Regions from separate parts of the Bacillus sp. NEAU-Y102 genome, predicted to be linked through region 2. Evidence: riboswitches for the same ligand, from Rfam matches in the RefSeq annotation. Region 2 holds a riboswitch; the other holds the start of a gene.
The links. A riboswitch is a leader RNA that binds a small molecule or an ion and turns the genes downstream of it on or off. The one in region 2 is predicted to bind cyclic di-GMP.
Positions count from the first base shown of each region.

Region 1: another riboswitch for cyclic di-GMP. It lies ahead of ACYFX0_RS08740 (SpaA isopeptide-forming pilin-related protein); the one in region 2 lies ahead of ACYFX0_RS22230 (methyl-accepting chemotaxis protein).

Region 1 covers NZ_JBTWFK010000002.1:448,554-451,984, reverse strand. Annotated here, with positions in the region: gene ACYFX0_RS08750 (hypothetical protein) at 1-80, shown strand, start outside; gene ACYFX0_RS08745 (TetR/AcrR family transcriptional regulator) at 532-1,068, shown strand; cyclic di-GMP riboswitch class I at 1,241-1,333, shown strand; gene ACYFX0_RS08740 (SpaA isopeptide-forming pilin-related protein) at 1,394-3,431, shown strand, end outside.
Region 2 covers NZ_JBTWFK010000009.1:109,144-112,574, reverse strand. Annotated here, with positions in the region: gene ACYFX0_RS22235 (non-ribosomal peptide synthetase family protein) at 1-175, opposite strand, end outside; gene ACYFX0_RS22230 (methyl-accepting chemotaxis protein) at 311-2,053, opposite strand; cyclic di-GMP riboswitch class I at 2,188-2,272, opposite strand; gene ACYFX0_RS22225 (anaerobic C4-dicarboxylate transporter family protein) at 2,554-3,431, shown strand, end outside.

The DNA of each region.
Region 1 (3,431 bases), on a different contig from region 2:
TCATAGGGATAACTATGATTTGTGCTGTTACATTCTTTGTGAGTCGGAATATATGGGAAAACAAGTTAATAATGGAGTGACAAAATGAAATACACCTGTCCATGTTGCGGATATAAAGTTTCACTTTATTGGATCAGTTAGAAAACCGACTAGTGAAGATGTGAAGGATGCTAGTTGGCCGCGAATTTGTTAAGTAAAATGTTATTACTCGATTCGATGGGAGTAATAACATTTTTTATTTAATGCTGAAAGAATTACTGCCGTCTTATAAAGTAATAAGGAGGACTACATCGGTAAATTTTATTGATGGATATATTAGGAATGAATACAAAAGTATAGATGTATAGTCGACTTTGTGTATTTAATGTTATCATATTGAATGATATGGAAATTTTTAATAGAATAAGTAACTAAAAATTCAAAGGTAATGAAGCTTTTGTTGTATAAAGAAAATACTTAGTAGTAATCAACAATATTAAAAATAAGATTCGTATTTATATAAATTTAGTAGAAATGGGGTTTTAAAAAGGAATGAGTATCAGCATAACGCGGCAAAAGATTTTGGCGGCCGCTTCTCAAATTGTGCAATGTAAAGGGGTTGCTAAATTAACCTTAGAAGCAGTGGCAAAAGAGGCGGGTGTAAGTAAAGGTGGATTATTGTATCACTTTGCAAATAAAGAAGCTTTAATAGAAGGTATGATAGTCAGAGGGATAGAGGATTATGAGGGCGCTATTTACAATAAAGTAGCGGAAGACTCAGAGAGGAAAGGGAGATGGGTTCGCTCTTTTGTAGAGGAAAGATTAAGTAATGAGAGAAGAACAGAAGAGTTGTCTAGTAGTATGATGGCAGCATTCATGTTAAAACCTGAATTACTTGAGCCATTACAACAATCATTTCAGCAACTGCAAAAGAATATAGAAAACGATGAGATAGATTCAGTTTGTGCAACAATTATTAGATTAGCAGCAGATGGATTATGGTATTCGGAATATTTAGGGGTTGGCAGACTAAGCCCCGAGTTAAGAGAAAAAGTGATTCAAGCTCTTATTGATAATTCGTATAAATAGAATATACGAACTATATAATGCGAAAACAATTCACCATTACTTATTTAATGTAGTGGTGAATTGTTTTTTTTATTAGAAAAATAGAACAATTTTATAGAGTATTGAATTATAACCGTCCAGACGGTATAGTAATATTTGGTTTAAGAGGAAAATGAAACAAAAAAAGAATAAAAGATATTTTTAGCACACTATTCGAAAGGATAGGCCGCAAAGCTTAGAGTCTACGGTAATACATATTGGTTACTAAGATCGTCTGGTTGCACATTTTTGATGCAACCGGACGGTCTTTTTTTGTTATATAAATATAAAAAAATAGGAGGGAACTATGCAAATGAAAAGTACTAAAAGGCATATTTCAATGGTTTCATTAGTTTTTCTAGTATTATTTTCAGTGCTGAATGTGTGGGCTCCAGTTATTCAAGCTGCTGTGATGAAAAGTCCAGTGGACGAAATTAATATTTCCCGTACTGATGGCACGACATCTGAACCGTATCAAGCCTCAGATGGTATGAAAGTAGAAGTGAAGTGGTCAGCTAAAGAAAAAATAAAAAGTGGAGATCAATTCACAATTGATATGCCAAAAGAGTTTCGAAAAGACCTTATGAATATGAGTTTTCCTTTAAAAGATGCTGAAGGAAAAACAGTTGGTACATGTGAGATGAAAAAGGGTCTATTAACGTGTACTATGGGTGATTACGTAGAAGGAAAGAATAACATTAAAGGCTCTTTATTCGTAGAATTCTACTTTGGTCTAGAAGCATATGATGGTGTTAAAGAAATTCCATTAGAATTTAACGTTGATGGTCAAATCGTCAATAAAGAAGTAAGTGTAAATAATACGACAGAGAGACCGAAGCCACAGCCCAATACGGAAAATTTATTGAAATGGGGTTCTTATAATCAAGAAGATCCTTCAATTGCTGATTGGCTTGTATACGTAAATGCAACTGGAACAGAAATGCAAGATCTTAAATTAACAGATACATTAGGACCTGGGCATGAGTTAATTACAGACAGCGTAGTATTAGAAGAGGCTGTATTTGAAGATGGTTATGCACCAACAAATATTAAGCCAGCAGATTTATCTAACATTAAAATAAATGCAACGAAGACTGGATTTACAATTGAGTTTCCAGACAGTTCAAAAGGTTATATTTTAAGATATAAAACAAAGGTTACAAATCCTGCTGCAAAGCCTCATAAAAATACTGTGAAATTAGAAGGTAAAAATATTAAAACTGAAGAAAAAGTAGGACAAGTATTTGTAAGTGGTGGAGGAGGATCCGGTTCAGGTGACAATAATCCACCTAGCATTGAAAAAAATATAGTTGATGAGAATGGCAAGCTTGTAGAGAATGAGCAGTTAACACAAATGGATCAAGTTATTCAATACCAAGTTGGTACACATATACCGAACGATCCTCCTAAATACACATCTATGGTAATTAGTGATGATTTAGAAGATGTTTTAGAAGTATTAGAGGCAAAAGTGTATGATCAAAATGGCCAAGATATTACTTCTAAAGGAACGTTAAATATAGATAAACAAAGAAGTGAAGTAACATTTACTTTTGGTGAGAGTTTTGACTATAAGTCATATGAAGACCAGATAATCAATCTCAGTATCAAGGCGAAAATAAAAAATAATGCAGACTTATCTTCTTACGTAGATAAGAAGATTCCTAATAAAGCGGAATTGCATTTTGATGATAAAACATTAACATCAAAAGAAGTAACTATTACGCCGCCTGAAGCTCCAAAAGATGGTACAGTATTGATTCATAAAACAGATTCTGAGAATCCGAATAAAGGGTTAAAAGGTGCCGAATTTGAAGTTCGAAATAGTGCAAATGAAGTTGTTGCAAAACTAAAAACGGACGAAAAAGGTTTTTCAGTACCTCAAACTTTAGCTCCTGGGACGTATAAAATTTATGAAACAGTAGCACCAGAAGGATATCAAAAATTAACAAGCCCAGTAGAGGTTACACTTCAAGCTGGAGAAACAAAAACAATTGAAATTAAAAATACTATGCAAAAGGGTCAAATTGAAGTAAAGAAAATTGATTCGGAAAATGGTGAAAAACCATTGGAAAATGCAGAGTTTGATATAGTAAAAGACGGTGTAGTAGTCGAACATATTGTTACAGATAAAGATGGTAAGGCAATCTCTAAACCGTTAGCACCAGGAAAATATATTTTAAAAGAAACAAAAGCACCTGAAGGCTACCAATTAAAAGAAACAGAGTTCGAAGTAAATGTAACAGGGGACGGCATATTCCCAATACAAGTGGAAAATGCAATGGTAGACAAAGGGAATATAGAAATTACAAAAGTGGACAAAGAAAACGGGGCAGTATTAGCCG
Region 2 (3,431 bases):
ACCACGTTGCAGTCGCTCCTATTAAATCTACAATGTGAGTCAAATTTGGAAATAGTTCAGTTTTTCTTTTTACCCCAAATTCTGTTCCTTGAACATCTTTAGGTATTTTAATACTTCCTTCTACTTTTCCTAAAAATTCTTTTACCATCTCATTATAAGAAATTGCTAATTTCATATTTATGTAAATTCCTCTCTCAAATATAATAAAGGTGTGAAAATTCACACCTTTTTCATCCCTTATTAACGGGCAAATTAGTTCAATTCATAATCAAAGGGGGGATCCCCCTTCGATTAGAATTGATCTTTCTTCTTATTCACTTTTAAACTCACCAATTAGCTCTTGTAATTCCTGAGAAAGCCAACTTAAAGAAGTCGCTAATTCTGCAATATCTTGTACTGATATTTCTTGCTCTTTCATGCTTTCTTCAACATTACTACTGCTGTTGGCATAAGTATTTGCAATATGTGATAATTCATTTACGACTTGAACAATATTCTGGCTATTTTGTAAAATGTCACTCGAATTACCAGAGACAGCTTTTACTTGATCTGTAACAGATTGCGCTGATTTTGAAATTTTTTCAAAGAAATCTCCACTACTTTGAACAAGTGAAATTCCAGTTTCTACTTCTTTTGAACCTTTTTGCATTGAAACTACAGCATCTTCTGTCTCAGCTTGTGTTTCACCAATTAATTTCGCTATATCTTTTGCAGACGCTTCAGTTTGTTCTGCTAATTTTCGTACTTCATCAGCAACAACTGCAAACCCTCTTCCAGCTGCTCCAGCACGTGAAGCCTCAATAGAAGCATTTAAAGCTAATAAATTTGTTTGATTTGAAATACCTGTAATTACAGTTACGATATCACTAATTTCTTTTGACCTTGTTTCTAACGAATAAATGATGGAAGATAAATCCTGTACTGCATTTTGGATTAAACTCATTTGATTAATAATTTGTCCAATCACTTCATTACCTTCAATTGAATGTTGCTCCATACCTTCAGAAGCAACCGCAACTTGTTTTGCAGCCCCAGTTATCTCTTCTACCTTATCTTCCATTCCATGTACAATTCCTAAACATTGTTGTACTGAAGTTTTTTGAGACTGTGCCCCTACTCTTAAACCTTCAATAGAACTTGCAATCTCTTGAACTGCCATACTGTTTTCCTCTGTACTCGCCGACAATTCTTGTGAAGAAGAAGAAACTTGCTCAGCAGTTTGCCTTACTTTATCTATAATCCCTTTAAATTTTTCAATCGTGTTATTGAAATAAACATTAATAATTCCAATATCATCTGGTCTTTCTTTTAATTTAATACTTAAATCACCTTCACCAATTTTACGTAATCCTTCTCGTAAATCTTTTAATGGAGCTAGCGAGTGACGCACGATAAAGAATTGAGTAATAGTCGCAATTGCTAATGAAATAATGATAAAGAGTAAGCCCTGTATCATAAACTTCTCTTTTGTAATAGGAACAATGGAAGCATCTAAGTCAGCCGCAATAATTGCAACAATATTGTTTTCTCCATCTGTAATTGGTTCTAATATTGTCACCCACGAACCTATTTCATCTTCATATACTTCTGTCATTTGGGCCTTTTTCGTATCAATGACCTTATCGTATGCCTTCATCCAATGAGCGGGTTGTTCATAATAATCTCCCGGCTTTATAGGGAATGCATTTGTTAACTCTGTAGTCAAACCAACGAGTTGTAATTCCCGCTTTTCATTCGGTTTTGCTCCTGTAACATACGTTTGTCCAACACTTTTCAATTCTTTTGACACTTCATCTAATTTCTCTGTTAACTTTTCTTTTTTCACTTTTTCGGCTGTAGGATCTTTCGCCATGTCTCTAACTAATTCTACATCCAATTTTTTCAACACTATTTCTCCTGTTTCAATAGACTGTCTTTCAAATAAAGACATCATACTATTTTGAAACATGTTGAAACTTAACGCGCCCATACTTCCAACAAGTGTCAAAATAACTAATACGGTTAATAAGACGTTCTTTTGAAGGAACGATAACTTATGCCAATATTTTTTCATTAATATCCACCTTCCTTAATGATACTAAATAAAAAAACAAAATATATGAATATTTTGTTTAAAGATGTTTCTCAATATGTTCGAGAATAAAAAAAAGCCAATGTAAAAGCATTGGCCAAGACCAACCCTATCCGTCCGGTAACTGGCTAGCATAGCCTTTCGACCTTAGCTCCTGTAGTTTTGCGTCCTCATGTTTCCATCAGTTTGCCTTTCTCGCTGAACGAGTTGAACGATATGGGAGTTCTATGAGAATCATATATTCTCTATCAAAGGTTACAACATATAAATCAAAATGTCTACTTATTTAGAGATATAAATACAAATTTTTAAAGAATTGCTTTTTCGAAATAATTTCAAAAAGTACGTGAATGTTACTTTTTTTGTGTTATATAATAAAAAATGTATAAATAACAAGGATTTCTTCGGGTATTTATTTAATTTTCATTCAAATTAAACTATTCGAATATATCTTAACTAATGAATTTCGGAGGTAGTTTATCATGTTTTGGCTACAATTTCTTACCTTGTTACTCTGTATTTTTATTGGTGCACGCCTAGGCGGAGTTGGTTTAGGAGTAATGGGTGGAGTTGGTATGGCAATACTCGTTTTTGTCTTCCACTTACAACCGACCGCGCCTCCTATCGATGTAATGCTTATGATTTTGGCAGTAATTACAGCCGCTGGTGCTTTGCAAGCTGCTGGAGGAATGGACTATCTTGTTCACCTAGCTGAAAAAGCATTACGAAAAAATCCAAAGCGTATTACTTTTTTTGCTCCAATTGTTACTTATTTATTCACACTATGTGCAGGTACTGGTCACGTTGCCTATTCTGTACTTCCTGTTATTGCAGAAGTCTCTCGTGAATCAGGGATTAGACCGGAACGCCCAATGTCGATTGCCGTAATCGCTTCTCAACAAGCAATTACAGCTAGCCCAATTTCAGCTGCCACAGTTGCTCTTTTAGCAATGTTAGCTGACTATAAAATCACTTTATTAGATATTTTAAAAGTGAGTATTCCTTCTACTTTCATTGCTTGTATGTTAGCAGCATTCGTTGCTAGTAAGATGGGAAAAGAATTAAATGAAGACCCTGAATACTTAAAACGATTAAAAGAAGGAATGATTCCTAAGCTTGAAGAGAAAAAAGAATTTGTAGGTGTAAAGGGCGCAAAATTATCAGTTATCCTTTTCCTTGTAGGAACCTTCCTTGTTGTACTTCTTGGTTCATTTGAAGCACTTCGTCCAGGATGGATAGTTGATGGGAAGTTAGCCCGTCTTTCCATGCCGAACACAATTGAGATGGTTATGTTAACTATCGCGGCTCTTATTATTATTTTCTGTAAACCAAATGTAGAAAGCATTGTGTCTGGTAACGT